One region of the Dactylosporangium sp. CA-233914 genome, then DNA from elsewhere that is predicted to be linked to it. Evidence: riboswitches for the same ligand, from Rfam matches in the RefSeq annotation. Region 1 holds a riboswitch; each other region holds the start of a gene.
What was found. Region 1 has a riboswitch for cyclic di-AMP ahead of ACQPY0_RS57555 (coiled-coil domain-containing protein). Riboswitches for the same ligand answer to the same signal wherever they lie in the genome.
Positions count from the first base shown of each region.

Region 1 (9,688 bases):
CTCCCGGAACTCGACCTGCCAGCCGTGCGGCTCGAACGCCAACCGTCGCACGCTACGCGCCCACACCAACCGCTCCGCCGACTGCACCTCGAACTCCATCCGCGTAGCATCACCCAAGCATCGTGTCCTGCGACACCAGCAAGGCACGGAGCTTGACGTAGTCGGCCGACGTATCTCGAAGGTTCTCCATCCATCGCGGCCACGCCCGCCGACCTGGCTGCTCGAGAGCCGAGCTTCAGTAGCGCCAAGCCCGAGGTCGAGCGCATCGGCACAGCGCGTTCAAGGCCGTGCGGACGCCGCTTACCGCGCCTTCGGCCTGATCCGTCGGCAGGGGCTGGCGCGTCCGGCGCTCCGTGGCACACAGGCGAGGCGTGGCGTCTGGCGTCACCCGCCGGGGCTGCTCGGTCCGGTGGCCAGGCCCCCGATGACGAACACGCCGATACGGGTGTGGCCGTCGGAGGTGTAGACCGGGACGGTCCGCGACGGTTCGGTGCCGGTTTGCAGGGTCGTGGGGCCGGTCGGGTTGAGGTCGCGGTTGTAGGCGTAGCCGCTGCGGCCGTTTGTCGCGGTGACGGCGATCAGGTCGGGGGTGCCGCGCTCGTTGACCACGCCGTAGGTCAGGCCGTCAGCGTTCTTGCCCCATTCGCTGACGGCGACGTGGGCGTAGGTGGCGCTGAGGGTCCACCGTGCGCCGCTGGCGGTGGTGATCGACGTGGAGTGCTGTCCGGGAGCGAGGGCGAGCTTGTAGGTTGTCACATTGCCGGCTGTGGCGTCGGCCGCCGAGCAGACCAGGGATGCCCCGTCTTCGAACGTGAAGGTGCCGGCGGTGAGGCAGGTCAGCTTCAGCATGACGTCGGTGGTGCCCTTCGGCGCCGCGCCGAGTTCCACGGTGGCCGATCCGGTGTGGGTGGCTGTCACGGTGGGGGCTTCGGTGGTGACGACGTCGCCGCCGGGCAGGGAGAGCCACCCGGCGTCCGCGGCGACGGCGACGCCTCCGCCGAGCACCAGCACGCCGGCGCCAGCGCCGGCGACCACGCGCAGGCCGGTCCGCCGGCGACGCGCGGAGGTGGCCTCGACGTGCTCGATCAACGCAGCGCGCAGCGCGCTGGCGTAGGAGTCGTTCATCTGCACGGTCATCACAGGGCTCCGGTCCGGTCGAGGGCCGCAGGGAAGTCCGGAAGCTGCTCGCGGATGCGGTGTCGAGTGCGGTGCAGCCGTGTCTTGGCCGCCGCCGGCGTCATCCCGAGCAGCGCGGCGGCGTCGGCCACTGCGCAGTCCTCGTAGGCCACCAGGAGCAGCAAGGCCATGTCTCGCTCGGGCAGGCTGCGCAGGGCCTGCCGGAGCCGGGGGTCCACGCCCACGTCCCGGCCGGCCAGGGCCACGTCGGCGGCGTCCGACGCGGCCGGCTCGTGGGGTAGCCGGGCCAGGAAGTCGCGGTAGCGGCGGCGGGCTCGGGCCGCGTTGCGGGCCAGGTTCGCCGTGGTCACCAGCAGCCAGGGCAGCACCGAGCCGTTGACCAACCGCACCACGGCCCGGCGACGCCACAGTTCGAGGAATGTCGAGGCGGTGACGTCCTCGGCGTCGCTGCGGGTGTCGAGCAGTCGGACGGCCTGCCCGTAGACGCGGTCGCGGTGCAGGTCGAACACGGCGGCGAACGCCTGCGCGTCACCGCCGCATGCACGTCGCCACAGCAGCGCCTCGTCCTGCTCGATCACCGCCACATTCCGTAGTGTCCGCACCCTCTACGCGGGTTTCACCGGCTTGCTGTGGCAGACGTCCGGGGCCGCGCTGGCGGTGTACCGGACTGACGCGCCGCCCCCTATCCGCAACAGCTTTCCGCCCATCTGCGTTTGCGCAGCTCAGATGCCATGTCTAGCCTGCCGCGCGTCGCGGGCAGTATCGACGGGCCGACCCGCTCGGCGGGCTACCGGCTCAGCTGATCTTGGCGCGCTTCGGGTTGCCTATAGCGGGTGGTGGCGAGCTCCGACGTTGCGGGTGACGCTACGGGAAACATCTATACGACCCGCCCGACTGAACGAACCGACGCCGGCCTGCACTCGCTGGCCGGCCAGTGGCGGGGCTCTGCCTCGGCCAGGAAAGCCGGCTGCAGGGGGTACGCGATCTGGAGCGGCACGGGTGGCGCCGCCGCTCCCCGCTGCACCGGGTGCGTCACGAGGACTGTTGGGGCGGGCGGTGGCGGCCGTCAGGCAGACTACGATCGTGAGCACGCATTCAGGGTCGACGATCAGGCTGCTCGGAGGGGTCGGCATCGAGGGCGGTCATGACCGGATCGGCGGGGCGAAGGCCCGCGCGGTCCTCGCCGGCCTGGCGCTGCGGATCGGGCACGTGGTCAGCTATGACCAGCTCATCGACGACCTGTGGGCCGACAGTCCGCCGCCGACGGTCCGCAACACGTTGCAGGTGCATGTCTCGGCAGTACGGCGGGGCGTCGAGCGGGCGGATGGGCTCGGGCTGGAGCGGCTCACCGGCGGCTACCGGCTGGTCGGCAGTCGTGAGCAGGTCGACTGGTACTTGTTCCAGGCCCTGGTGACGCAGAGTAACGCCTGGGTGCGAGGTGGGGATCACGAGGCCGCGCACGAGCTGCTGAGCCGGGCGCTGGGCCTCTGGCACGGGACGGCGCTGGCCAACATCGGTGATGTTCCGCTGCGCCACCGGTTCGCGTCGGCGATGGAGTCGGCGCAGGTCAGCGCACTGGCCGACCGGATCGATGCCGGGCTGGCCCGCGGTTACGCCGGGAGCCTCGTATCGGAGCTGCTGGAAGCGGTACAGCTGCATCCGCTCGACGAGCGGTTCGCGGGGCAGCTGATGACCGCGCTGCACCAGGCCGGCCGCCGGGTGGAGGCGTTGGGGGTGTACGCGGAGTTCCGGGGCCGGTTCGTCGAGGAGTACGGCCTGGAGCCCGGCACCCGCCTGAGCGAACTGCACCGGGCCCTGCTCGTGGATGAGCCGCCGGTGGTCGCGGCGTCCTCGCCGGAGGCCGCCTCACCCGCCCCGGCGGCGTGGGGCGGCCTGTTTGTCGGGCGCGAGAGCGAGCTGCGGTCGCTGGCGGAGCTCGTGCAGGCCCAACCGATGGTGACCGTCTGCGGACCGCCGGGTGTCGGCAAGTCTCGGCTGGTCGCCGAGTACGGCCGCGCCCAGCCGCGGCGGTGGACGGTGGTCCGGCTGGACGGGCTCGTGGACGGCGCCCAGGTCGAGGAGGCGGTGGCGACCGCGCTGGGCGTCGGCCGACTGGGCCGGCTCGGTACCGTCGAACAGCTCCGGGCCCGTCTGCTCGGGCGGTCCGAGACGCTCGTGCTCGACAACTGCGAGCATCTGCGGGAGGCCTGCACGGCGCTGATCGAGGCCCTGCGGACCGGGCGGCCGGACCTGCGGGTCGTGGTGACCAGCACCCAGCCGCTGCACCTGGCGGGCGAGGCGGTGCTGCGGCTGGCGCCGCTGCCGCTGGTCGATCCGGACCGGGCGACGCCGGAGGAGCTGGCCGGCAACGCAGCCGTGCAGCTGTTCTGGTCCCGGGTCGACGGCGCCTGGCACGACGGCACGCTGCGGCCCGACGCGGCGCGGGTGATCGCGCGGATCTGCCGCAGCGTGGAAGGGCTGCCGCTGGCGATCGAGCTTGCCGGTACCCGCAGCTCGGTCCTCAACGCGCAGGAGCTGCTCGGGCGGCTGGCCGACCAGATGACCGTCCTCGCCGACCGGCGGGCCGACGGCGACCGGCACGGCTCTCTGCGGCGGGCGGTGTCGCTCAGCGTGTCCCTGCTCGACGCCCAGGAGCGGGCGCTGTTCGCCGCGTTGTCGTGCTTCGTGGCGCCGTTCACGCTCGCCGCCGCCGAGGCCATGCTCGAGCCGGGACACCGGGCCGGTGCCCTCGACCTGATGCACGGCCTGACCGACAAGTCGCTGCTCACCGTCGCGATCGGCGAGGAGGAGACGACGTTTCGGATGCTGGAGCCGATTCGGCAGTACGCCGCGCAACTCCTCGAATCCGATCCCGGCGCGGCCGAGGAGACGCGGCAGCGGCACGGGGCCTACCTGCTGTCGCTGGCGGGCGCGGCGGCGGCGCAGCGACGCGGGCCGCTGCGCCAGCGGTGGCAGGCCCGGCTCGACGCGGTACAGCCCGACATCGACGCCGCGCTCGACTGGGCTGTGCGCACGCAGCAAACCGATCTGCTGTTCCGGCTGACCGCCAGCGTCTGGTGGCGGTGGGCGGACACGCCGCGGGTCGGTTTACGCTACTTCCGCAGGATCTTCGCCGATCCCGCGATCACCGGGTCGGCCCGGCCCGAGGCGGTGCTGCCGGCGCTGTTGTCGGCCGCGGTCGTGGCGTCTTATGTCTCAAACCCCGAGGCGATGCGGTACGCCCGCCGAGCCCTGCTGACCGCCGAGGAACTCGGCGACACGCCCGCCATGATGCGCGCGCTGCAGCACATCTCCGACATCGCCTACGAGCAGGGTGATCTCGACGAGGCGGTGGTGACCGGCACCGAGGCGTGGCGCATCGCCCTCACCACGACGGACCCGTACGCACAGGGCCGGTGTCGGCTCACCATGGCCTACAACACCCTCGCCATGCTGCGGCTGCCGGAGACGATCGGGCACGCGTCGCAGGCGATCACGCTGTTCGTCGACGCCGACGACGCGGTCGCGCGGGCCGAGGCTCAGCTGGTGGTGGCCGAGGCGACGCTGCTCGACGGCGACGCGCAGACCGCGGACGTCTTGTTGAGCAAGGCGTTGCCGGTACTCTCCGGACCCGGCGCCGAACTCTCCGGCGCGCGGGCGGCGAGCCTGCTGGCGTGGGCCCGGCAACGGGCAGGCCGTCCGGCCGACGCGTCCGCCCTGATGCGCGAGTCGTTCGACCGGCATCTCGCCGTCGGCCACCCCTGGAGCGCGGCCCACGACCTGGACATCGCGGCCGGCGTGCAGGCCCTGCGCGGGGCCCACGGCCGCACAGCCGCACTGCTGGCGGCCGCCGCGACGGTACGCGCCGAGGCGGGCCTGGTCGCGGTCGAGCGTGACGTCGCCGTGCGCGACAAGCTCGACCGCGCCTGCCGCGAACGACTCGGCCCGGCCGGCCTGCGCGCGGCCGACGCCGAGGGGCGGTGGCTCGACCTGCGCTCCGCCGCCGAGTTCGCCCGCGCGATCGCCTGAGCCGGCCCTGTCCGTTGTCGTGTCAGTTGTCGTGGCCCCACCACTGATTGGGATCCACGGAGTTGGGCACCTCGAGCGAGGGGCTTTGCGATGTGGTTTGCGCGGAGCCGTGGCTGGCGGGGCCGAACGTCGCCGGGTCGAACCGGCTGGCCGTCGCCGCCGGGGCGAGCAACGCCGGCAGCACCGCGGCCGCCGCTGTGGCGACCCCAATGGCGATGATGCGGCCCCACCGCCGCAGCCTTCTTCGATCGTCGTCGTTTGCCATGCTGTCTCCCCCCATGCCTGATCCGACTCGTAGGGTATAGCCGCGTCCGCTGCCGGTGGATCCCCTAGATCCTTCAGGCTTTCTTCAGGACTGCCTCATCGACCCCGGCTAACGTCCTCGCGACCAGGAAACATCGGCATACATGGGTGGCGTTCCGACGGGGGATTTCGCCAACCGAGTGTGTCGTGGCGAGGTTTCCGCAACCATTTCGGCACGGGGAGAGGCCTGATGCGCAGAAAGCTCCGACGTACCGCCGTGACCACGTCCGCCGCTGGGCCGGACGGTCGCGCGGCAGCGAAGTCCGCGCCCGGGACGGCACGCAAGCGAAGCGTCATCCGCGCGGCGGTGGCGGCGACCGCGCTCACGGGTGCCCTGCTGGCCGTGACCGCCACGCCGGCCGCGGCGGCGACCATCAAAGGCGGTGTCTACGGCGGCATCCTGACCTGCCAGATTGAGGGGATCAAGAACGTGAACTCGGGCTGGTGGCGGAGCTACTACTGCGAGCCGGTCACCATCAATGGACCCTTCGGGTCTCATCTCTACGCTTACCAACTCTGGGGCTACACCAACTGAAGTGTCACGGCAACCGCCAGGGCGGCGACGCCCTGGCGGTCCGCGCCGAAGACGCGCCGGCGTACCTCGGTCGCAAGCGGGTGGCCGGGCAGCGTGGCTTGCGCTCGGGCCGGCCTACCCGGGCATGGCGCGCGTGTTTCCGTTCGGCGTCGGAAACGCCTGGCGGCGGCCCCCACACCCCGGGAGGGCCGCCGCCAAGGAGGGAGAAAGTCAGCAGGACAGGGAGCCGGCGCCGACGCCCACGCCGAGGATGCCGACGAAGCGCTGGTACGCGGCCACACGGCTCTGGACCTGGGCCGGGTTGCGGCCGCCGCACTCCAGGCTGCCGTTGATGCTGCGGATCGTCTCGCCGAAGCCGGCGCCGTTGACCATGGCGTTGTGCGGGGTCATGGTGCCGGGGCCGCTCTGGGTGTTCCAGTACCACAGGGCGGTCTTCCAGGCCACGGCCGAGTCGGTCTGGACCAGGTTCGGGTTGCGCAGCAGGTCGATGCCCAGGGCGTCACCGGCCGCCTTGTAGTTGAAGTTCCAGCTCAGCTGGATCGGGCCGCGGCCGTAGTACGCCGCCTGGCCGGCCGGGCAGCCGTAGGACTGGCTGGTGTCACAGTAGTGGGGGTAGTTCGCGGTGTTCTGCTCCACGATGTAGATCAAGCCGCCGGTCTCGTGGTTGACGTTGGCCAGGAAGGCGGCCGCCTCCTGCTTGCGGGCCGCGTCCGAGCCGGTCTTCGCGAAGCCCGGGTACGCCGAGAGCGCGGCGACCAGGCCCGAGTACGAGTAGAAGGAATTCCGGCTCGGGAACATCTGGTTGAACTGAGCCTCGCTGACGACGAAGCTGCCGTTCGAGGGAGGCGGGGTGGTCGTGCCGCCACCGCCACCGCCACCGGAGCCGGAGCAGGTGTACGGGTCCCAGTACCAGGTGCTGATCACCGGGCTGTACCCAGGATTCTCGTGCTCGGCGATGTAGAACTTTCCGTCGGTGAACTTGACGATGTCGCCAGTCACGTAGTTGCGGCCCTGCACCCACGCCGGGAAGCTGCACGCGCCCGTGGTGCCGGTCTGGGTCGGCGGCTGCGGGGTGCTGCCGCCACCGCACGAGCCCTGATCCTGCCACACGCCGCTGGTTCCGGGCGGGGCCTCGTTCTGTGTCCACCACTTGGCCTGGTAGTTACGGCCATTGTGCGAGGCCGTCATACCGCCGGTGTAGACCGCTGAGGCCTGCCACGCGGCGGCGCACGAGGCGGCGGACGCGGGCAGCATGTTGAAGACCGCGACCACCCCGCCCACGACGGTCACCGCGGCGAGCATCGCCAGCAGGCGCACTCTCGACACCCTTGATCACTCCTTCGGTCCATCATCTGACCAGCTCATAGGACCAGTCGGAGACGCCCTGGGGAGCGAACATCATCATTTTATGAAGAATATTTACGGTACCGTTGAGGCTTCATCGATCCCAAACCTCCGATATGATATGGGTCACTTTCGGCCGATACCAGGATCTTCGGACAAACGGCGCGGTGCGCGATTTCTGCGCCCTGGGTACAGTGACCCACGGTCACGTCCACGAGGGCACCGCCCCCGGTGCCGGGCGTGGCTGCCGCCCAATCGCCGCACCGTGGCGAGCCGGGGACCCACCGTTACGTTGGGGTGAATCCGCCCTTCCTCCCAATCGGAGGGGTGGTAGGGGTCGTTCCGTCCCGAACCCGTCAGCTAACTCGGTCGGCGGCCGACGGAAGGAACAACGAACCAGATGTCATCACGACATCCCTACCGGCGCGCACTCGTCGTGCTGCTGGCGGCAATCGTGCTCGGGGGGCTCGCCGCCGCGCCCGCCGCGGCCGAGCCCGGTGGCGACACCGGCGACGAGGGCTCCAGCGCGAATCCGACCCTGGGCTCGGTGCTGGAGGACAGCACGCGGGCCTGGTCCGAGGCGAAGGAGAAGTTCGACGCCTCGGTCAAGCATCAGGGCGAGCTCACCGCGCAGCTGCAGGCCACCGAGGCGCGCCTGGCCACGGTGCAGGAGCAGGTGGCGGCGATCGCCGTCGCGGCGTATCGCACCGGGCCCCTCACCACGTTCGCCGCGCTGATGGACTCGGGCAGCCCGGACAGCTTCGCCGAGCGGGCCGGCTCCATCAACCAGATCGCCCACCACAACGACAACCTGCTCCACGAGCTCAAGAAGCTCAAGGAGGACCAGGCCGCGCAGAAGAAGGCGCTCGACGACGAGATCGCCTCGCAGCAGCAGCAGGTTCAGACCATGGAGCAGAAGAAGAAGGACGCGGAGAAGGCGCTCGCGCTGGCCGGCGGGCCGAGCAAGGGCTTCGTCACCGCCAACCTGCCAACGGCCACCGCAGTGCCCCGCACCGCCAGCGGGGGGCTGCCCAAGGAATCGTGCAACGTCAACGACCCCACCACAACCGGCTGCATCACCCCGCGCATGCTGCACGCCATGCAGGAGGCGCAGAAGAGCGGCTTCAAGCGGTTCGTGTCATGCTTCCGCCCGAGCGGGCCGTACGAGCACCCGAAGGGGCGCGCGTGCGACTTCTCGGTACAGACGAAATCCGGATTCGGCGGGGTCGCGTCCGGTGACGACTTCGTCTACGGCAGCACCCTGGCGGCGTACTTCGTGAAGAACGCCAACCAGCTCGGCGTGATGTACGTGATCTGGTTCAAGCAGATCTGGACGCCCGCCGTCGGCTGGCACCACTACAGCGGCGTCGCCGGCGATCCCTCCAGCGACCACACGAACCACGTGCACCTCTCGATCCTGTAATCCTCACGTCTGCGGGCGGCCGGTCGATAGGGGAACCGTCGACCGGCCGTTTCTGCGAGGGGATCTGCAGTGAAGTACCGTCTCGTGACCCGCAGCGACTTCGACGGACTGGTCTGCGCGGTGCTCCTGCGTCACCTCGACCTCATCGGCGACATCACGTTCGTGCACCCCAAGGACGTCCAGGACGGCCTGGTCGAGGTCGGCCCGACGGACATCCTCACCAACCTGCCGTACACCCCCGGCGCCCACCTGGTCTTCGACCACCACCACTCCGAGACCATCCGCGCGGCCAACCTCCAACACGGCCAGGCCACGAACCACGTGATCGACGCCAAGGCCCCGTCCGCGGCCCGCGTCATCTACGAGCACTTCGGCGGGGCCGAGCGCTTCCCGGACGTCTCCGACGAGCTCATGGAGGCGGTGGACCGGGCGGACTCGGCGCAGTACGACATCACGGAGATCCTGCAGCCGACGGGCTGGTCGCTGCTGAACTTCCTCATGGACAGCCGCACCGGGCTGGGGCGCTTCCGGCAGTTCCGGATCTCCAACTACCAGCTCATGATGCAGCTGATCGACGCGTGCATCGACCACCAGGACGTCGATGCGATCCTGGCCCTGCCCGACGTCGCCGAGCGGGCCGAGCTGTTCCGCGAGCAGCAGGACCTCTTCGTCGACCAGCTGCGCCGCGTCTGCTCGACGCACGGCGACGTGGTCGTGGTCGACCTGCGCAACGAGGAGACGATCTACGCGGGGAACCGCTTCATGGTGTACGCCCTGTTCCCCGAGGCCCGCGTATCGATCCACGTCATCTGGGGAAAGCAGAAGCTCAACACCGTGTTCGCGGTCGGCAAGTCGATTCTGGACCGCAGCTCGCCGACCGACATCGGGTCGGTGATGCTGCAGTACGGCGGGGGTGG
Region 1 is NZ_CP192030.1:12,840,588-12,850,275, forward strand. Features, by position in the region: gene ACQPY0_RS57520 (hypothetical protein) at 1-99, opposite strand, end outside; gene ACQPY0_RS57525 (hypothetical protein) at 385-1,137, opposite strand; gene ACQPY0_RS57530 (RNA polymerase sigma factor) at 1,137-1,721, opposite strand; gene ACQPY0_RS57535 (BTAD domain-containing putative transcriptional regulator) at 2,221-5,166, shown strand; gene ACQPY0_RS57540 (hypothetical protein) at 5,189-5,431, opposite strand; gene ACQPY0_RS57545 (hypothetical protein) at 5,660-6,004, shown strand; gene ACQPY0_RS57550 (glycoside hydrolase family 19 protein) at 6,215-7,330, opposite strand; cyclic di-AMP (ydaO/yuaA leader) riboswitch at 7,587-7,739, shown strand; gene ACQPY0_RS57555 (coiled-coil domain-containing protein) at 7,749-8,771, shown strand; gene ACQPY0_RS57560 (exopolyphosphatase) at 8,841-9,688, shown strand, end outside.

Region 2 (9,688 bases), 2.7 Mb from region 1:
TGCGCGCGTAACCCACTTCGCGCAGCAGGGAACCTCCCGCCTCTAGCAAAGCTTGACGAGTCTGCTCGTTTCGTTCCTGCTGGGTGCGCGCCACCGTTCTGTCTCCTACGTTCTGAGTCGCCCGGCTTTGTGGAGGCCCGATGACTGTCCAGCCGTCGCAAGGACGGATGCTCCAGGGCAGTGGTGGCCATCTGAAATGCCCAGTGCCCGCGCTTCTGAACTCGGCTGGGACGTCACCGATCTCGCCGTACCGGCGGCGACAAAGGTACCATCCGACCTATCGGCCGAGGCGGTCTCGACATCACAGACGCTCTCTGAAGGCCGGCGACGGCCCGGCTGGCGACGGATGCGGCGCCGTGACGGAGGTCGCGGAGCCGTGTCGGGAGCAGGTCGGCAGTGCGGCGGAGCAGGCAGAGGCGGTCGGTGACGTAATTGGGGGTACAGAGCGCGGCCGTGCGGGTGAAGAACGGTGTCCGGCCAGTGACGAGCTGTTCGGAGCGTTGCTTACGGGCGTGCTCGCACAGGACCTCGACGGTGTGCCGTGGAGGCGGGCCGTTCGGCCAGCACCGACCCGTTCGCCGACGCCAGCACCCTGTGGACGTCCCTGCACGGGGCGGTGACGATGCGCCAGTTCGTCCCCGGGTTCCCGCTCCCGCCGCTGGAGCGCACCGTTGACGACCTCGTCCACCGGATCGCCCTGATCCGCTCCTGACGGTGCCGGATCGGCTACACGGTCGCGGAGTTGACGGTCATCGACGGGTTCCCGGGTCGGTCGGCGGCGTCCAGCGGCACATTCCTGGGCGCGCTTCGGCCCTTGCGCGCGGCGAGGAGTGCCAGGAGCACGGTGGCCGCCGTGCACAGCCAGGCGAACCAGTCGCCGATCAGTGCGTACAGGGTCCGTCCGGTGCCGGTCGGCACGTCCGCGACGATCGCGGTGTCCGGATCGTGGACGGCGTCGGCCTCGGCCACCACGTCGCCGGTCGGGTCGCTGATCGTCAACAGCCCGTTGCGCCCGGCGCGGGCCACCGATGTGCCGCTCTCGATCCCGCGGACGATCGCCATCCGTCCGTGCAGCCATCCGTCGGATCCCATGTCCCAGGCCGGCGCGAGCAGGATCGACGCATCGGCGTTGCGGTCCTGTCGGACCAGGCCGGGAAAGTCGAGGTCCTTGCAGACGATGAGACCGAGGCCGCCCGGCAGCACGACGGGCGGTCCGTCGCCCTCGGTCAGGTCGCTTTCCAGCCCCGGAATGAGATGGTGCTTGGTGTAGGTCACCGCAGCGCCGCCGGTCGCGGGAAACGCGACCGCCACGTTGGTCGCGGTGCCGCCCTGCCGCACGGTGGCGCCGACGACGATGGTGACGTGCCGCTCGGCCGCCAGCTTCGCGAGGGGATCGGCGAGCATCGGCCAGGTCCGCTCGTCGGTGTCGAACACCTTCTCCGGAAGGACGACCACCGACGCACCCGCGTCCGCGTAACGCCCGATCTGCTGCTGGTATGTGGTGAGCTGTGCCTGGCCGTCGGCGGTATCGGGGCCCAGTTCGGCATCGATCGGTCCGCCGAGCACCGCGACCCGGATCGTGGGACCGGTCTGCGGGGCGAGGAGCCGGACCCCCCAGTACCCGCTCGAGACGGTCAGGATCACGGCCGCCGTCCCGATCACGCGCAGCCGCCGGCCGCTCGCACCGGGCGCCGCGAGTGCCGCGATCGCGGCCGGGAACCAGGTGATCAGGAAGGTCACCCCCCATACGCCGGTGACGGCGGCGACCTGCAGCACCGGTCGTACGTCGGCCTGGGTGTAGCCGAGGCTGAGCCAGGCGCCGTGCGGCTGACTGACCGAGATCAGGTACTCGCCGGCGACCCAGACGACCGGTACCGCCAGCATCGCCGATATCGGCCGGTTGCGCCGTACGAGCGCCCGGAACAGGACGGTCGAACCCGCGGCGAGCTGCGGGTAGAGGGCGAGCACACCGATCAGGACCGGCAGCGGCATGCGCAGCGGACCGGCGAAGTACGACCACAGTCCGCTCTGCCCGGCGATCCACGCGACCGCGGCCGCGCCGGCTGCCCAGCCCCAGCGCACCCGGGGCGCCAGCAGGAGGACGGGCAGCAGCGCGAACCAGGTCAGCGGGGCGATCGGATGGAGTCCGGTGCCGAGGTACGCGCACACGCCGGAGCCGAGTGCGGCAGCGGCTGCGAGGAGCGCGGATCGGGTACGGGACGCCGGTTCACTTGCTGATGCCATCGAAGATCCTCCTCAGGCTGTCGTGGCACAACGCGCGAAACGCGTCGTCGGGGATGCCGATGCGGCCGCCGTGCCGCAGCGCGACGAGTCCGTGCAGCTGCGCGGCGAGGGTGAGGGCCAGGCCGACCGGATCGTCGTCGCGCAGCACGCCGCAGCGCATCCCGTCGGTCAGCGCCTCGACGATCAGGTTGACGGTCGGTGACTTCCCGGCTGCGAAGTCGCCGGGAAACTGTCTGGCGCCGGGCCGGGGCGCGGTGAACATGTAGTCGTACAGGCGCGGCCGGGCCAGCGCGAAGTCGATGAACAGGTCGGCGATCGCGACCAGGTCGGCCAGCGGCTCGGCCGCGCGTTCCCGGCCCCGCCACTGCTCGGCGACTTCGTCGAATGCCACCGCACAGACCGCCTCCAGCAGCGCTTCGCGGCTCGGGAAGTGCCAGTACGGCGTCATCGGGCTGATCCCGCACGCCGCGGCGATGCTGCGCATGCTGACCGCGCCGGCCCCCTTGCTCTCCAGGATCTCCCTGGTCGCGGCCATGATCTTCGCCCTGGTGCCAGACACTTTTACACCGTAAGAGCGGCGGCGCTGCCGATCACTCCGGCTGGCCCCCGTAGCGATGCTGAGGCTGGCCGGAGATCGCCCTACCGCAGAGCTCGCCGTCTATCGATCAGCGACCCGCCGCGGCAACTCCGGCTGGCGGGAAAGGGGGCTTGTGGCGTTTCCTGGTCCGGTGACGTATCCGTGGCTCAACGCGCCGGCCGCCGACATCCCGAACACTGCCCGATCCCTGCTTGGCTGGCGCGTCACGGGAAACGGGGTCACGATCCGCCTGACCGAGGTCGAGGCATACGCCGGAACCGGCGAGGACCCGGCGTCGCACGCCCATCGCGGCCCGACGCCACGGTCCAGGATCATGTTCGGGCCGCCAGGGCACGCCTACACCTACTTCGTGTTCGGAGTCCACTGGTGTCTGAACATCGTGTGCGCGCCCGAGGGGGAGGCCGCCGCCGTGCTGCTGCGCGCCGGCGAAGTGGTCGAGGGGGTCGATCTGGCCCGCAGCCGGCGCGGCGACGTCGCGGCGCGCGAACTCGCTCGGGGACCGGCGCTCCTGGTCATCTCACTGGGAGTCGGCCGCGACGCGTACGGCACTTCGATGATCGATGGCACCGGGCCACTGATGCTGCGACCACCAGCCGAACCGGTGCCGGACGAAGCGATCTCGGCAGGCCCGCGCGTCGGTGTCGCGAGCGCGCACGACATGCCGTGGCGGTTCTGGCTCACCGGCGACCCGACCGTCAGCACGTACCGCCGGCACGTGCCGCGCCTGCGCCGGGCGTGACCGGCCGCTCCGCGAAATCCGCCGGTGCCGGGCGCGAAACGCCCGGCACAAGCGGATTCGAGCGCGTCACCAGCAGGCTTCGCGGGACGGGACGCGGTCCTCGTCGGGGAAGCGGATGGCGGCGGACTGCGGTGGGCGGGCGTACTCGCTGTCGGTGACCTGGTCGCCCCACTCCGTCTCGGGGCCGTCCGGGTCGGTCTCCTGGGTCGAGACCATCGCCACGAAGGTCGTCGGGCCCGCGCCGTGCCAGTGCCACTCGCCGGCCGCGACGACGATGGTGTCGCCCGCGCGGACCTCGTGCACTGGGCCGCCGCGGCGCTGGACCCGGCCGATGCCGTGCAGGACGTGCAGGACGCGGCCGTACGGGCAGCGGTGCCAGGCCGTGCGGGCAGCGGGATTGAACTGCGCGTGGAACGTGGCCATGTGGGACGGCTCCATGGCCGTCACGTCGCGGCCGATCCACGCCACGCCCGAGTAGCGCTGCTGCGGCGCCGGGCGGCTCGTGCTGGGAGTTCGGATGACCTCCACTGCTCATGCCTCCTTCTGGTAGTCGGGCCAGGACATGTTCCAGGCCGTCCACCCGTCGCCCGGGTCCAGGCCGACCTCGGTGTTGCGGGTGGTGACCGGGTCGCCGACCAGGACGTTCTCGTAGAGCCATCGCGCGTTGTCGGTGGAGACGTTGGTGCAGCCGTGCGAGACGTTGCGCACGCCCTGGTCACCCACCGACCAGGGAGCGGCGTGGATGTACTGGCCGCCCCAGGTGAGTCGCATCGCGTACTGCACCGTGGTCGTGTACTCCGGCGTTTTGAACAACGCCGTCGGCTCGCGGGACATGATGACCGTCGTGCCGCTCGACGACGGGGTCGAGGACTTGCCGAGGCTGACCGGCATCGTGCGGACGAGTTCGTCGCCCGAGTGCACCTGCAGCTGTTTCGTGGCGTTGTCGATGTCGATCGTGAGCTTGCGGCCGATGGTGACGGTCGCGGTGAGGTCCTCGTCCGCGTGCCCGTCGCCGATGGACACGCCGTTGAGGGCCTTGCGAGCGGTGATCTTCGTGCCGGGCTGCCAGTAGTGCTCGGGCCGGTACATCACCTGCTTGCCGCCGAACCAGTGCCACGCGCCGGGCTGCGGCGGATCGCTGGTGACGAACAGCCGCTTCACGACGCCCGCCCTCGACGCCTCCGGCACGTCGGAGCCGAACTCGACGACGATGGGCATGCCGACGCCGTAGGTCCCGCCGTCGGCGAGCATCAGGTCCGAGTTGACGGATTGCCCGGCCGGCTTCGCGACCGTGGTGAAGGTCGTCTCACGGGTGACGGGTTTCTTGTCGGCGCCGACGGCGGTCACCTTGGCGGTGTAGGCGGTGTTGTACTTGAGCGCCGCCGCCGGGACCCACGACGAGCCGTCCGGTCGCAGGGCTCCCGCGACCGGCTGCCCGCCCGATTCGGCGAGCGAGATGGCGGTGACGTTGCCGTCGGTCACGGTGGTACCGATCTCGGCGCTGATGGGGACCGTCTTGTCGCCCGCCGCCGGGGTGATCTGCACCGCCGCCGGTTTCGGCGGCGGTGCGGTCGTCCGGGCGCCGGTGCGCGGGGAGTCGTGACACGCCGACAGCGCGCCCGCGAGCGCGAGCAGCGCGACCGATGTTCGTAATGTGCGCATACGGGCATCGTCGGCCGCGGCCGGGCGAGGCCGTGGCGACTCTTGGGTGAACCCGCGTAGGAGCCCTTACATCGTGGCGTCGGCGATCTGGTTGGCGAGGCCCTCCCACTTGGCATACGCGTACGGGAACGCCGAGCGCTGCACCATCTGCGCCGCGACGGTCACCGCGTAGTCGCCCCAGCCGGGGATGCTCAGCAGCGCCGCGTAGAACCGGCGCGCGGACTCGTGCGGGTCCATGAGCTGCTTGACGGATCCCCAGTTCGGCCGCTGCTGGAACAGCCCGACCGAATCGTAGTCGTACCCGACCCCCTCGTTGGGGTGGTTCAGCGAGTCCGGCAGGTTCGCGTTCGCCAGGTTCCGCAGGTGGCTCTCCTGCAGTGCGGTGGCGAGCGCGACGACGGCGGCGCGCTTGGGCAGCCGCTCCCGCACGGCCACGTCGACGATCGCGATCGCGTTGTTCATCTCGGCCCGGGACAACCCGCCGACTGGATCGGCCCGCCGTGCGGCCGCCGGCGCCGGCACCGCCGTCGTCGCCGCCGGGGTTGGGGCGCTCTGCGCGCGTTCCCGGCCGCGGGAAGCCGCCCCGGGTGCGGACCGGCCGGCGCCGGGCTCGGCCGTGGCCGTGGCTGCGGCCTCGGCGGCCACGACCCCGGCGGGCCGCGCGCCGGTGCTCAGCGACGCGGAGACGCCGAAGGTGGCCAGCGCGAAGGCCGTCACCAGCGCGGCGCCGCGCAGCAGCGGCGGCGCGGCGGCTCCGCCGATGCCATCCCGGATCAGCGGCGGCCTCAGGACGCCCGGCAGGTTGCGCTGGAGGCTGAGCGGGACTGTGCGTGAGAGGGCGCGCTGGATGGAGCGTGGGAGGGCGCGCTGGCGGAACTGGTGCGCCCGCGAATGACGAGGTCCGCTGTTCGGCATCCGGCGACAGTAGGGCCGGGGTTAAACACGGGTGATTTTGGGCATGAGAATAGGCCCTCCGGCGCCCTGCGGGCGGGCGGCCCGGCGGCTCTCACCTCGGACACGTGCGAGTTGGCGGCTTTCGTCCGGAATGTGCGCCGCCCGGCGGCTCGCATCTGGGATTCGCACCAATTGCCGAAATTCGTCCGAAATGCGGGCGGGGTCGGCGGCCCCCGTCCGGGATGCGCACGCCTCGCCGAGCCGGTGGCGGCGACCGCGCACCGTGCCCGGGTCATCACGGAGAGCGTGCGAACGGCGAGGCGAACGGCGACGTCCAGGCGGGGTGCTTCCCGGCGGCTGAGGGCTGGGCGAGCCGCCCGCTGGCCGTTTCACCCAGGGGGTGAAACAGGCCCTGACCGGCACGTTTAGCTTCGTCGAAGCCGCCCGGACCGTGGTCGTCCAAAGGGATGACGCCGCGGCGGTACCGCTGAGTCGTGCGTGCGTACGAGCCGGGGACCCAAGTACCGCCGGGGTGAATCCGCGGGGCCGAACCTAGGCCCCGCGGTAGGACGAACTTCCCGTCCGAACCCGTCAGCTAACCCGGTAGGCGGCTTCGGAAGGAGGCGAGGTACGCCCATGTACCTCTACAGATCCCGCCACCTGCGCCGCATGGGCGCTCCTGGGCAGCGGCGCGTGCGCGTCGCCCTGGCCTCGGCCGCCGTCGCGGCCGCCGCCGGGATCGGCATCGCCGCGCTGCAGGAGTCCCCGCCGCCGGTCAACGCGCAGACGGTCGCCGCGGAGGCGACCGGCCTGGTCAGCGAGTCCTCGGGCCCCGTCAAACGCCAGGATCAGGCCGCGCAGGGCAACCGGCAGGCCCCGGGCCAGGTCACGCAGGGCAAGCAGGCCCAGGCCACGCCGGGGGCGAAGGCGACCCAGACCCAGAGCCAGGCGGCCCCGAGCGCGAGCCCGGCGACGCCGGCGGAGAAGGACCTGACGTACCAGTTCGCGTGGCAGGAGAACTACTACTTCTGCGGCCCCGCGGCGACCCGCATCGCGCTCACCGCGCGCGGGCTCACCCCCTCGCAGTCACAGGTCGCGCAGAGCCTCGGCACGACCGTCAACGGCACGAACTCGTCGCAGGACACGGCGCGGGCGCTCAACCAGATCACCGGCACCAGCTTCTACTCGGCGCACTTCATCGCCGGTCAGACCGCGACCGACGCCGACGTCGCCGCGCTCAAGCAGGCCGTCCTGCACGCGATCACCCAGGGATACGCCGTCGTGGCGAACATCGCCGGGTCCACTGTGGACGACTCCGGGCACTCGCACTCGTACTCGGGCGGGCACTACCTCACGATCGTCGGGTATCGCGACAACGGCGACACCGTGAAGATCGCGGACCCGGCCGACGCGATGGGTGTCGGCTCGTACACGCTGAGCACGAAGAAGATGGCGGACTGGATCGCACAGCGCGGGTACGCCGCGTAACCGTAGTTACGTCGAGCCGAGCGCGCGCGCCCGGCTCGGGGCCGGGAAGCCCTGCGCGGATTGACCGCGCAGGGCCGCGACCATCGTCTGCGCGACCGCCTGGTTGACCGAGGAGGACACGCCGCCGCCGACATAGTCGTTGGGGTTGTCGGCGTTGGCCGCGATCCCGGCGGCGGCCACCTGCGGGGTGAACCCGACGAACGTCTCCGTCGCGTTGTTCTCCGAGCTGCCCGTCTTGCCCGCGACCGGCCGCCCGCCGAGGATGCCCGACACCGCCTCCGCGGTGCCGCCGTCGCACTTGCCGTAGGCCGAGCCGCGCCCGACGGGGCAGCGGGCGGCGTCGGTCGCGGCGGCCGCCACGTCCGGGTCGACCACCTGCCGGCACTGGGGGTTGGCGGCGTTCACCGGGCGGCCGTCGGGGCCGGTGACGGACAGCACGGGCAGCGGCTCGCAGTACAGGCCGCCGGCGGCCACGGCCGCGTAGGCGTTGGCGAGGTCCAGCGGCGTGGTCGAGGAGGTGCCGAGGGTGAACGAGCCCCACTCGTCCTTCGTCGCCAGCCCCGCGTCGTGCTCGTCGCGGAACTTGATGCCGAGCTGCTGCGCCATGTCGATCACCCGCCGGAGGCCGACCTGCTCCTCCAGCCACACGAAGTACGTGTTCACGGACCGGCCGAACCCGGTCCACATCGTGCGCACGCCGTCCATCCAGCTCGGGGTGTCGTTGGCGGGGCACCATCGCCCGCCGCAGCTGGCGCCGGCGCTGCCCGGCCAGATGGTCGGGAGCCGGGCCGGCGCGTTGAACGACGTGTTGAGGGGCCGGCCGGAGTCGAGGGCGGCGAGCATCGTGAACATCTTGAACGTCGAGCCGGCCTGGTAGCCGGCGACGTCGGCGCCGCCCGCGACGAGCTGGTTGACGGTGTTGGGGTACTGCGGGTGCTCCGGCGGGTTGGCCTCCAGGCTGAAGTGGCGGTTGACGGCGAGCGCCTGGACCCGGCCGGTGCCCGGCGTGACGACGGCGATCGGCAGCGAGCGGGCGCGGTCGTAGCCGTACACCCCCAGCGACTGCGACAGGGCCGCCGCCTGCACGCCGGGGTCGAGCGAGGTGACGATGGTGTACCCGCCGGTGCGCAGCCGCTCGTCGCGCTCGGTCGGCGTGGTGCCGAACTCCGGGCGGCTGTTCCACCACTGGCGGAAGTAGTCGCAGAAGAAGCCCCAGTCGTTGTGCTCCGGTGCGACCGACGCGCAGTCGTTGGGCAGCCGGGTTTGCGTCAGCCGCAGCTCCTCGTGCTGGGCCGCGGTCGCCGCCTCGGCGGTGATGACGTGCATCTTCGCCATGGCGTCGAGGGTGTACGCGCGCCGCTGCAGCGCCGTCGCGCGGTCGCCGGTGATCGGGTTGTCGACGTCCGGCGACTGCAGCAGCCCGGCCAGCAGCGCCGCCTCGGGCAGCGTGAGGTCGGCCGGGGCCTTGCCGAAGTACGTCTGCGCCGCCGACGCGATGCCGTACGCGCCCGCGCCGAAGTAGGCGATGTTGAGGTACCGCTCCAGGATCTGCTGCTTGGTGAGCTGCTTCTCGATCGCCCGCGCGTAGCGCATCTCCCGCAGCTTGCGGTCGGGGGTGTCGGCCAGCGCGTCGAGGTGCTGCTGCGGCGTCAGGTCGGGGTCGTTCTTCATGACGTTGCGCACGTACTGCATGGTCAGCGTCGATGCGCCCTGCTGCGCCCGGCCGCGGCTGTTGGACACGAACGCGCGCAGCACCCCGCGTGTGTCGACGCCGTGATGATGGTAGAAACGCGTGTCCTCGGCGGCGACGACGGCCTGCCGCAGCACGTTGGCCACCTGGTCGAGCGGGACGTCGTGGCGGTTCTCGTCGTAGAACGTGGTGATGAGGGTCTTGCCGTCGTTGGCGTACACGTACGACGTCTGGGCCGGCAGCGGCGTCGCCAGCTGCGTCGGCAGGCTCGTCCACATGTCGCCGCCGGCCTTGGCCGCCCCGCCGCCGGCGATCGCCAGCGGCAGCGCGGCGGCGGCGAGCACCAGCCCGCCGAGCACCCCGCACAACAGCA
Region 2 is NZ_CP192030.1:10,168,751-10,178,438, reverse strand. Features, by position in the region: gene ACQPY0_RS45015 (TetR/AcrR family transcriptional regulator) at 1-94, opposite strand, end outside; gene ACQPY0_RS45010 (hypothetical protein) at 542-712, shown strand; gene ACQPY0_RS45005 (apolipoprotein N-acyltransferase) at 727-2,244, opposite strand; gene ACQPY0_RS45000 (TetR/AcrR family transcriptional regulator) at 2,228-2,803, opposite strand; gene ACQPY0_RS44995 (DNA-3-methyladenine glycosylase) at 2,973-3,581, shown strand; gene ACQPY0_RS44990 (cupin domain-containing protein) at 3,648-4,109, opposite strand; gene ACQPY0_RS44985 (Ig-like domain-containing protein) at 4,113-5,243, opposite strand; gene ACQPY0_RS44980 (hypothetical protein) at 5,310-6,158, opposite strand; cyclic di-AMP (ydaO/yuaA leader) riboswitch at 6,613-6,762, shown strand; gene ACQPY0_RS44975 (C39 family peptidase) at 6,774-7,625, shown strand; gene ACQPY0_RS44970 (transglycosylase domain-containing protein) at 7,632-9,688, opposite strand, start outside.
Region 2: another riboswitch for cyclic di-AMP. It lies ahead of ACQPY0_RS44975 (C39 family peptidase); the one in region 1 lies ahead of ACQPY0_RS57555 (coiled-coil domain-containing protein).

Region 3 (9,688 bases), 6.5 Mb from region 1:
GCGCTGCTCGGCCATGACCCGGTCGTACTCCTCCCAGTCGTCGTGGTTGCCGCCGGCGGCGGTGAACACCTCGCGCAGCAGCAGCCGCAGCCGCTCGGCGTCGATGCCCGTGGCCGGGTCGTCCGGGCCGATGAGGGTGGCCGGCCCCTCGACGGTGGCCCACTCCCAGCCGGACCGGGCCGTCACCGTCAGCCGGGGCCGGGCCCGCAGGTTGGCCAGCTTGACCGGGCCGTAGGTGACGAACCCGAGCACCGTGCCACCGCCGGCGGGGTGCGGCAGGAGCCCCGCGTTGACCACGGAAGCCTGGACGGTGCCGTCGGCCCGGACCGTCGAGACGACGACGAGCCCGTGTTCCCGTGCGGCGAGCGAGGCGAATTCCTCCAGCGTCGTCATACACCCGAGTTTAGGCCCGCGCGGCGAAGCAGCGTCGCCGAGGCCGTCTGCCCGGTGTCGCGGACCGGCCGGTGCGTCAACGACACCGACGGCGACTTCGCGGCGGTGCTGCGACGGGCGCACGCAGCGGCGCGCGCGGCTCTCGAGGGCGGCGACCTCGGCCGCGCGCGACGGCGGGGGCCGGCTCGAGGCGACCCCGCTGCTGTTCCAGGTGGCCGCGCGGGGCGGCGCGTGCCCCAAGCGGAGCCGGCCGAAGACGCCGCTCGGCCGGGCGCAGTCGGCGCAGACGAAGGTTTACGACCGCCGCGACCTCGATCGCGTCCTGGCCGCGGCGGCCGCCGACCGCGGACCCGGACCCCGGCTCGACGTCAGCCTCAACGACCGCCGCTTCGGCCCGCAGCGCTCGTGGACTCGCCGCCGGGCGCGCTGCTCCTCAACGTCGACGGCTCCGACGAGGCCGTGGCCGAGGCGCTGCTGTGGACGATGGAGGAGATCTCGGTGAAGGCTCAGGAGCGCCGCGCCTCGGCGAGCCGCGCGCGGATGATCGCGGCCGTGGCCGGGGTGCTCTCGCCGTACGGCTTGACGTAGACGGGCTGGTCCCGCTCGGCGCGCCAGCTGTCGGCGAGCGGGCCCGCGTCGACGGTGTCGTAGCCGATGGCGTCGAAGAACGCGGTCACGGTCGCCTTCGCCGCGGCGTCGTCGCCGGCGATCGGCAGCGCCGTGCGGTCGGGCGTGCCGGCGGGGCGGCCCAGCTCGGCGAGGTGCTTGAACCAGATGTTGTTGAAGCCCTTGACGACTTTCGCGCCGGCCAGGTGCTGCTGCAGCAGCCCGCTGGTGGTCGCGGTCGCGTCGTCGAGCCGCGGGAACCGGCCGTCGCGGTCCGGGTAGTAGTTGTTGGTGTCGACGACGATCTTGCCGGCCAGCGGTTCGGCGGGCACGTCCCGGTACGCCTTGAGCGGCACGGTCACCACGACGATGTCCCCGGCCGCGGCGGCCTGCGCCGGCCGGGCGGCGCGCGCCTTGGGGCCCAGCTCGGCGACGAGGTCGGCGAGCGTTTCGGGGTCCCGGGAGTTGCTGAGCACCACGTCGTGGCCGGCGGCGACGGCCAGGCGGGCCACGGTGCTGCCGATGTTGCCGCTGCCGATGAATCCGATCACTGTCATACCCCTGCCCAACCCACCGGCTCGGTCGAGCATTCCGCGCCGCCGGCAGTGTGACGCGCAGCCCATCACTAACATCGAACAACATAACTTCGATCAACGGTACTGTCTGAGCGAAGTCGCAGGTCGCCGGGGTGCACGCCGCACTCCGGCAGTTCCGATCGAGGGGTTCACCTGCGTTTGAGAAGCGGCTATGGTCATGGGGCTCGCCGCGACTGATCGTCACCGTTCCGGGTGACGGCGCGGCGGCCCGCCGAGTCGTGCTCGAACGAGCCGGGGACCCAAGCACCACTGGGGTGAATCCGTGCGGCCACGCGCCGCACGGTAGGGCGATCCTCCCGCCCGAATCCGTCAGCTAACCCGGTAGGCGGCATCGGAAGGAGCAGCGCATGCACGCCCTCGCACGGCGCCACGCCTCGGCACACTACCCCGCGGATCCGCCGGCACGCCCGGATCGCCGCCCCATCGGCTGACCCTCCGGCCCGACCGCAAAGCCCCGACCAACACCGTCCCTAGTGGACGGTCGATGGCGCATTCCCCCGTTCCGTACCGGCCCCTGCGGGCCGGAGTCGAAGTCTGTCGAGGTTTCCCGTGCAGTACCCCGAGCAACCGAACCGTCCGTACCGACGGAGGCGCGCCCGTGCCGGCCGATGAGACCAGCGGGCCGCGGCACCTGCGGCGCAACCCGCACGGCCGGCACTTGGCCGTCCGCCGGGGCATCGGCCTGTACTCGGCGGCCGCCGTCATCGCCTTCGCCGTCGTCGGCGCGCTGCTGCTGTTCTCCTCGCACGGCCCCCGCACGCTGACCGTGGCGGAGTCCGGGCCGTCGACCCAGCGCGGAGACGACCGGTCGGCCGACTCCGACCGCCGCGCGTCCCGCGGCGAAGAACGCACCGGCGACGCGCCCAGCCGGCAACCGTCGCCAACGGCGAGCGCCGAGGCGAAGCCGTCACCGGCGCAAACCACGGCGCAGCCGCCGCCGAGCACGACCACCGCCGCGCCCTCGCCAAGGGTCATCGCCGCGGTCGGCGAGCTGACCCAGGCCGAGATGAACAACGCCGTCACGATCATCCGCACCGGACAGCAGCTGGGCCTGCCGAGCCGCGCGTACGTCGTGGCGATCTCCACCGCGCTGCAGGAGAGCCACCTGCACAACCTCGCGAACTCCAACGTTCCCGAGTCGCTCAACCTGCCCAACGAGGGCGTGGGCAGCGACCACGACTCCGTCGGGCTGTTCCAGCAGCGGCCGAACTGGGGCACCGTCGCGGAGCTGATGAACCCGGCGGAGGCCGCACGCCGCTTCTACAACGCGCTCGTCGGGGTCGACGGCTGGCAGCAGATGCAGGTCACCGTGGCGGCGCAGACGGTCCAGGTGTCGGCGTTCCCGGACGCCTACGCCAAGTGGCAGGCGCTCGCCGAGCAGGTCGTGACCGCCGCCGCGCCGTGAGCCGCCGACGGGCCCTGGACGACCGGTGCACCCGTCACAGGTCGCCCAGGGCCGTCAGCGACGACTCGACGCAGTCGGCGACGCTGCAGGGCATGCCCGAGATCACGTCGACCGAGACGGTGCTCATCTTCGACGAGCTCGCCACCACCCCGAGGCGGGGCTGAGCAGTCCCCACGCCGGCATCATGCCACCTTCGATCAGGGCGCCCCGGCTCAGCCGAGACGGGCCGCCGCGGCGGCGATCGTGGCGGAGTCCAGGGGCAGCGTGGCCTCGACGTGCGTGCCCTCGCCCGGCGGGCTGGTGATCGTGATCGACCCGCCGAGCGCCTGGACCCGGTCGGCCAGGCCGATGAGGCCTGCGCCCCGCGCCGGATCGGCGCCGCCCACACCGTCGTCGCTCACCGACAGGCGCAGCTCGCCGCCGTTGGTGTTCGCCTCGATCCGTACGTGCGAGGCGCGGGCGTGCTTGGCCGCGTTGTCGGCGGCCTCCACCGCGATACAGTACGCGGCGTACTCGACCGGCTCCGGCGGCCGCTCCCGCAGGTCCAGCCTCAGCTCGGCCGGCAGGCCGCCGCGGCGGGCGAGGACCTTGAGGGCCGGGCCCAGGCCACGGTCGGACAGGATCATCGGGTGGATGCCACGGGAGATCTCGCGGAGGTCGTCCACCACCGCGGCGAGCCGGTCGGTGACCGCGGCCAGCTCCCCGTGCGCGTGCGGCAGCTCGGGCGGGATCCGCTCGTCGGCGGCGCGCAGCCCCATCGCGACGGCGATGAGCTGCTGCAGGACGCCGTCGTGGAGGTTGCGTTCGATCCGCCGCCGGGCCTGGTCGGCGGCGACCACGACGCGGGCCCGGGAGGCGGCCAGGTCGGCGCGGGCCTGGGCGTTGGCGACGGTGGTGGCGATGAGCTCGGTGGAGTCGCCGAGGCGCTCAGCCGCCTCGGCGGCCAGGGGCCGGTCGCCCGTGACGGCCGCCGTGACGACGCCCCAGAGGCGGCCCTCCACGATGATCGGCGCGCCGACGGCGGCGCGGATGTTGCTCGCCCGGAGGCGGGCGGCGAGGGGGCCCACGGCGCTGTCGTAGTCGTCCATCCGGGCCGGCTGACCCGACCGGTGCACGCTCGCCGCGATGCTGTCACCCTCCAGCGGCACCAAGGCGCCGACCGGAATCCGGATGCCGTTGGGTCCCCACGCCGCGACCACGGTGCCCGCGCTGTCGTCGTAGCGCACGATGTGCACGTCGTCGGTGCCGATGAGCCGCCCGATCTCGGTGGCGACCGCGTCCAGCGCCTCGGCGGGTGAGGCGCCCTGGGCGACACGCACGGCGACGCGCCGCAGCGCGGCCTGCGTGCGGCCGTACCTGACCAGCTGCGCCACGCTGCGCTGCGTCGAGGCGCCCATGGCGTTGAGGGCGCGGGCGAGTCGGCGCGCCTCGCCCGCGCCGGTCGGCGGGACGCGGGCGTCCAGCTCGCCGTGTTCCAGGCGGCCGGCCATCGCCGCCGCCCGGCGGATCGGCTGGACGACGACCCAGTTGAGGTACGCCTGGACGCCCCCGCAGAACAACGCCGACGCGGCCACGCCGGCGACGACCCCGACCACGGCCGTGCGGGCCAGCGTGCCCGCGCGCCGGTCCTGCCGCGCGGCGAGCCGCTCCTCGGCCGCCGCCAGGTTGTCGAGGTCGGCGCGCAGCACGGCGACCCGGCGGTCGCCGTCGCGCAGGACCGGCCCGCCGTCGGAGCGGCCGTCGCGCGCCGCCTGCAGGGTCGGCAGGGCATGGTCCTGCACGTACGACCGGCTGTCCTCGCGAAGCCGCCTGATGAGTTCCGTCTGGTGCCGCTCCCGGGCCTGCTGCTGCAGGCCGCCGAGGCGGTCGGTGAACCGGCCGTGCTGGGCCGACCACGACGTCAGCAGGGCCGGCTCGTGGCTGACCAGGTAGCCGCGCTCGGTGCGGTCCAGGTCCAGCAGCTGCCTCTCGGCCTGCTGGGTGTCGGCCCGCAACCGGTCGGCGCGGGCGGCGAGCCGGGAGGCCTCGCGCTGCTCGACGACCGCGGCGAGGACGACCGCGGCCACGCCCGCCATGAGCACCAGGTACAGCACACACCAGGCGGCTGCCCGCGGAACCAGTCCCACCCGCATCACGCCACGTTTCCCCGTCCGGCGAGGAGTATGACGGGCGGGGCCGTACACTTCCCGGCGTCGATGCGTCGGGGGTGAGCCGGGGAGGGCCGTCGTGCCGGATTCGATCATGGTCCCGTTCCACGGGGCCGGCAGCGGCGTCGACGAGCTCAGCTGGGGCCAGCGCGAGCTGTGGGGCGGCATGCTCCGCCAGCGGACCTGGATGCCGATGGGCCTCGTGCTGCCGCTGCCCGCCGGCACGGGCGTCGAGGACGTGGCGGCCGAGCTGCGCTTCATCATGGAGCGCTTCCCGTCGATGCGGACCCGGCTTCTGCTGCGCCCGGACGGGCCGCCGCAGCAGAAACTTTCAGAGTCCGGCGCGGTGCCGCTGGAGGTGCTCGACGTGCCCGACGACGGGAACCCGGCCGAGGCCGCCGAGGAGGCGAGCCGGCGGCTGCACGAGACCGCGTTCGACTTCGAGCGGGACTGGCCGGTGCGCACCGCGGTCATCCGCCACCGGGGCGCGCTCACCCACCAGGTCACGGTCGTGTGCCACCTCGTCAACGACGGCTTCGGCGGGCTGGTCCTGGCCGAGGAGGTCGCGCGCTGGCACCGGGCCGGGCGGCGGGTGGACACCGTGCCGGAGGGAATGTCGCCGCTGGAGCAGGCGGCGTGGCAGCGCTCCCCCGCCGGGCAGCGGCAGTCGGCGGCAGCACTGCGGCACTGGGACAGGACCCTGCGGGCCATCGAGCCCCGCCGCTTCCCGGGCCCGCTCGACCCGCGGCGCCCCCGGCACTGGCAGGCCGGCTTCACGTCCCGGGCCATGCACCTCGCGGCGCGGGTCGTCGCGCGGCGGACCGGCACGGACCGCACGACGGTGCTGCTGACCGCCTTCGCCGTCGCCCTCGCCGACGCGACCGGCATCCACCCGGTGGTAGTACGGGTGGTGGTGAGCAACCGCTTCCGCAGTGCCCTCGCCGACACGGTCAGCCCGGTCAGCCAGCCCGCGCTGTGTGTCCTCGACGTCGCGGGCCTGCCCTTCGACGAGGCCGTGACCCGCACGGGGCGGCGGGCGATGGCCGCGTACAAGCACGCGTACTACGACCCCGGCGCCCTCGACGCCCTGCGCGAACGGGTGAACCGCGAACGCGGCGTGGAGGTCGACATCGCCTGCTACTTCAACGATCGCCGGCCCCCAAGCCCGGCGGCGGACCCGCTGCCGACGCCGGACGAGATACGGGACGCGCTGCCGGCCACGGCATTCCGCTGGATCTCCCAACAGGACAGACCGAACGAGCGCCTGTTCCTGACCATCAACGCCGACCCGGACACGGTCGACCTCGACATCTGCGGCGACACCGAGCACATCCCGCCGGCGGCGCTGGAGGCGTGCGTTCGCGGGATGGAGAGCGCCACCGTCGCCGCGGCCGTCACCGGCGACCCGGCGGCCTATCAGCGCCGATAGACGACCTCGCGCCGCCAGGCGTCGCACGGCTCACGGCTCACGGTGGCGAACTCCTGACCGTCATCAGCTGATAACGGTCCGCAGGGAGTGGCCCCGAGGACGTGCGCTACGACGGCGCGGCGGACAGGCTACGGCACGTGTGGGTCGCCATCCGTAGCGTCTTCGAGGCCGTGGCCCTCGACGACGTCACCGCCGGCCCGCTGCCCGAGCCTGTCCCCGGCTCCCGCCCCGCCCCCGCGCTCGCCGCGGGACAGGACCCAGGCGACGGCGAGCTACGAGGGCGAGGACGCCTGGGTCACGCACCGGAATCCGTGACCAGCGCTACCTTCCCGCCCGGGTGGCCGGTGCGCACCAGGTCGATCGCCGCCAGGGCCTGCGTGAGCGGGAAGGTCCGGGCGACCGGCACGACGAGCCGGCCCTCGGCGGCCAGGTCCAGCAGCCGGGCCCGGACCGAGTCCCGGTAGGCCGCGCTGGCCGGCAGGTTGCCGGCGATCGCGGTGATGCCGGCGGCCCGGGACCGCTCCGAGCCGACGATCGTCACCGCGCGGCTCAGATCCGCGAGCAGCCCCAGGGTCGAGTCGACGGCCTCGTCCGTGCCGACGCAGTCGATGACGGCGGCGATGCCCGCCGGGACCGCCGTGCGGACGCGGTCGGCGAGGCCGGGCCCGTACGGGATCGGGCTCGCGCCGGCCTGCCGCAGCAGGGCGAAGTTGTGCTCGCTCGCGGTGCCGATGACGTGGGCGCCCTTGAGCCGGGCCTGCTGCAGCACGCTGATGCCGACCGCGCCCGACGCCCCGTGCACGAGGACCGTCTCGCCCGCCGCGACCCGGGTGACGTGCAGCGCCTCGGCGGCGGTGGTCCCGGCGAGCAGGAGGTTGGCGGCGGCCGGGAAGTCCAGCGCCTCGGGCTTGGCGAACACGTCCTTCGCCGGGGCGGTGATCTGGGAGGAGTACCCGCCGCTGATGCGGAACGCCACCACCGCGTCGCCGACCGCCCCGCCGCCGGAGGCGATCTCGGTGCCGGGCCCGAGCGCGCTGAGCACGCCGGCGACCTCGTAGCCGATCTCCAGCGGCAGCGGCCGGTCAGAGCCGCGCTCGGCGGCCAGATGCTTGTAGTCGGCCGGGTTGACGCCCGCGGCCCGCACGTCGATCGTCACCTCGCCGGGGCCGGGCGGGCGGACGCCGACCTCGACGAGGGTGAGCACCTCGGGCCCGCCGAACTCGGGCGCGATCCACTTCACGGCCATCGTGGCTCCTTCGGTCAGGGCTCCAGCAGGCCGGCGCGGCGCAGGATCGGCAGGACTCCCTCGCCGAAGTGGTACGCCTCTTCCAGGTGCGGCTGGCCGGACAGGATGAAGTGGTCGACTCCGAGATCATGGTACTCGCGGATGCGCTCGGCGACCTCCGCATGGCTGCCCACCAGGGCGGTGCCGGCGCCGCCGCGGACGAGTCCGTAGCCGGCCCAGACGTTGGGGTACACCACCAACTGGTCCCGCCGCCCGCCGTGCAGCGCGGCCATCCGCTGCTGCCCCACCGACTCGCCGGCGGCGAACTGCCCCTGCACCAGCGTGACCCGCTCGTCGTCGATCCGGCCGAGAAGGCGCTCCGCCTCGGCCCACGCCGCCTCCGGCGTGTCGCGGCTGAGCACGTGGAACCGGATGCCGAAGGTGAGCGTCCGTCCCGCGTCGGCGGCGAGCTTGCGCATCCGCTCCAGCCGCTCGGCGATCTGTGGCGGCGTCTCACCCCACGCGAGGTACACATCGACGTGCCGGGCCGCGACCCGCTCGGCGGCCGGGCTGGCCCCGCCGAAGAAGACGGCCGGCGGGGCGTACGGCTCGAACGGGATCCGGGCCCGCTCGATCCGGTAATGCCGGCCGTCGAGGTCGAACGGCTCCGCCGCGTCGCTGACCCCGCGCAGTGCGGCCAGGAACTCGCCGGTGCGCTCGTAGCGCTGGTCGTGGTCGAGGTGGTCGCCGAAGCGCCGCTGCTCGACCGGGTCGCCGCCGGTGACGACGTTGAGCAGCAGCCGCCCGCCGGAGATCCGCTGGAAGGTGGCGGCCTGGTGCGCGGCGAGCGTCGGCGAGACCAGCCCCGGCCGGAACGCCACGAGGAACTTCAGCCGGGTCGTGACCTGGCTCAGCGCGGCGGTGGTGATCCAGGCGTCCTCGCACCAGGTGCCGGTCGGCGTGAGCACTGCCTCGAACCCGAGCTGCTCGGCGGCGCGGGCGATCTGCCCGAGATACTCGACCGTGGGCCGGCGGAACCCGTCGGCGACCGCGCCGAGCGTGTGCTGGGAGCCGTCGCCGGAGCCGACGATGTCGCGGCTGTCGCCGTTCGTCGGCAGGTACCAATGCAGATGGACGCTCATACCCACAAAGCATATCGGATTACTGGGTATCCGCCTCCGGCACGTGATCGGACGCTCACCGGCCCGGTGCCGGCGGCCGCGGCAATCGCCGGCCGCGGCTCGCCGGGCGTCAGGTTTCCGGCCGCGACGGTGATCGGGTACGGTCCTTGGCGGAGTGCCGGGAAGCCTGGTCGGCGTGTGTGTTCGCCGTGCCGACCGACAGGACCCGCATGACCCCGCTGCCGTGCTTCGCACCGCACTCCTCGACCGACATCGTCGCGCGAGGGTTCGACCCACAGCTCATGCCGGCCTGGCCGCAGCGGCTCGCCACGCGCGGCCGGCGGCTGCTGCGCCGCGCATCCGGACCGGACGGATCCGGTCCGCCGACGGAAGGGACCACCGCGTGAAGGCCCGTGACCTGGCCGCCGACTTCCCGGCGGTACGGCTCGACACTGCTGCCCTGGAGGCGGCCCGGCTGCTGGCGGGGCAGGACCTGCCCGGGCTGATCGTAGTCGACGAGCGCGGCTACCCGTTCACGATCCTGGCCGGGACACAGGTGCTGCGGATGGCGATCCCGCAGTACTGCCAGGACGACCCGGCGCTGGCCCGGGTGGTCGACGAGCCGGCGGCGGATCTGCTGCTGCGCGAGCTCGGCGACCGTACCGTCGCGCAGGCGCTGCCGCCGGACAAGCGTGAGCTCGCCGTTGTCGCCCCGGACGCGACGGTGCTGGAGATCGCGGCGGTGATGGCCCGCACCCGCACCCCG
Region 3 is NZ_CP192030.1:6,343,494-6,353,181, reverse strand. Features, by position in the region: gene ACQPY0_RS28375 (TIGR03618 family F420-dependent PPOX class oxidoreductase) at 1-393, opposite strand, end outside; gene ACQPY0_RS28370 (NADPH-dependent F420 reductase) at 900-1,556, opposite strand; cyclic di-AMP (ydaO/yuaA leader) riboswitch at 1,795-1,938, shown strand; gene ACQPY0_RS28365 (hypothetical protein) at 2,194-3,000, shown strand; gene ACQPY0_RS28360 (hypothetical protein) at 3,035-3,175, opposite strand; gene ACQPY0_RS28355 (GAF domain-containing protein) at 3,213-5,132, opposite strand; gene ACQPY0_RS28350 (condensation domain-containing protein) at 5,227-6,576, shown strand; gene ACQPY0_RS28345 (quinone oxidoreductase family protein) at 6,872-7,822, opposite strand; gene ACQPY0_RS28340 (LLM class flavin-dependent oxidoreductase) at 7,837-8,943, opposite strand; gene ACQPY0_RS28335 (hypothetical protein) at 9,153-9,329, shown strand; gene ACQPY0_RS28330 (CBS domain-containing protein) at 9,326-9,688, shown strand, end outside.
Region 3: another riboswitch for cyclic di-AMP. It lies ahead of ACQPY0_RS28365 (hypothetical protein); the one in region 1 lies ahead of ACQPY0_RS57555 (coiled-coil domain-containing protein).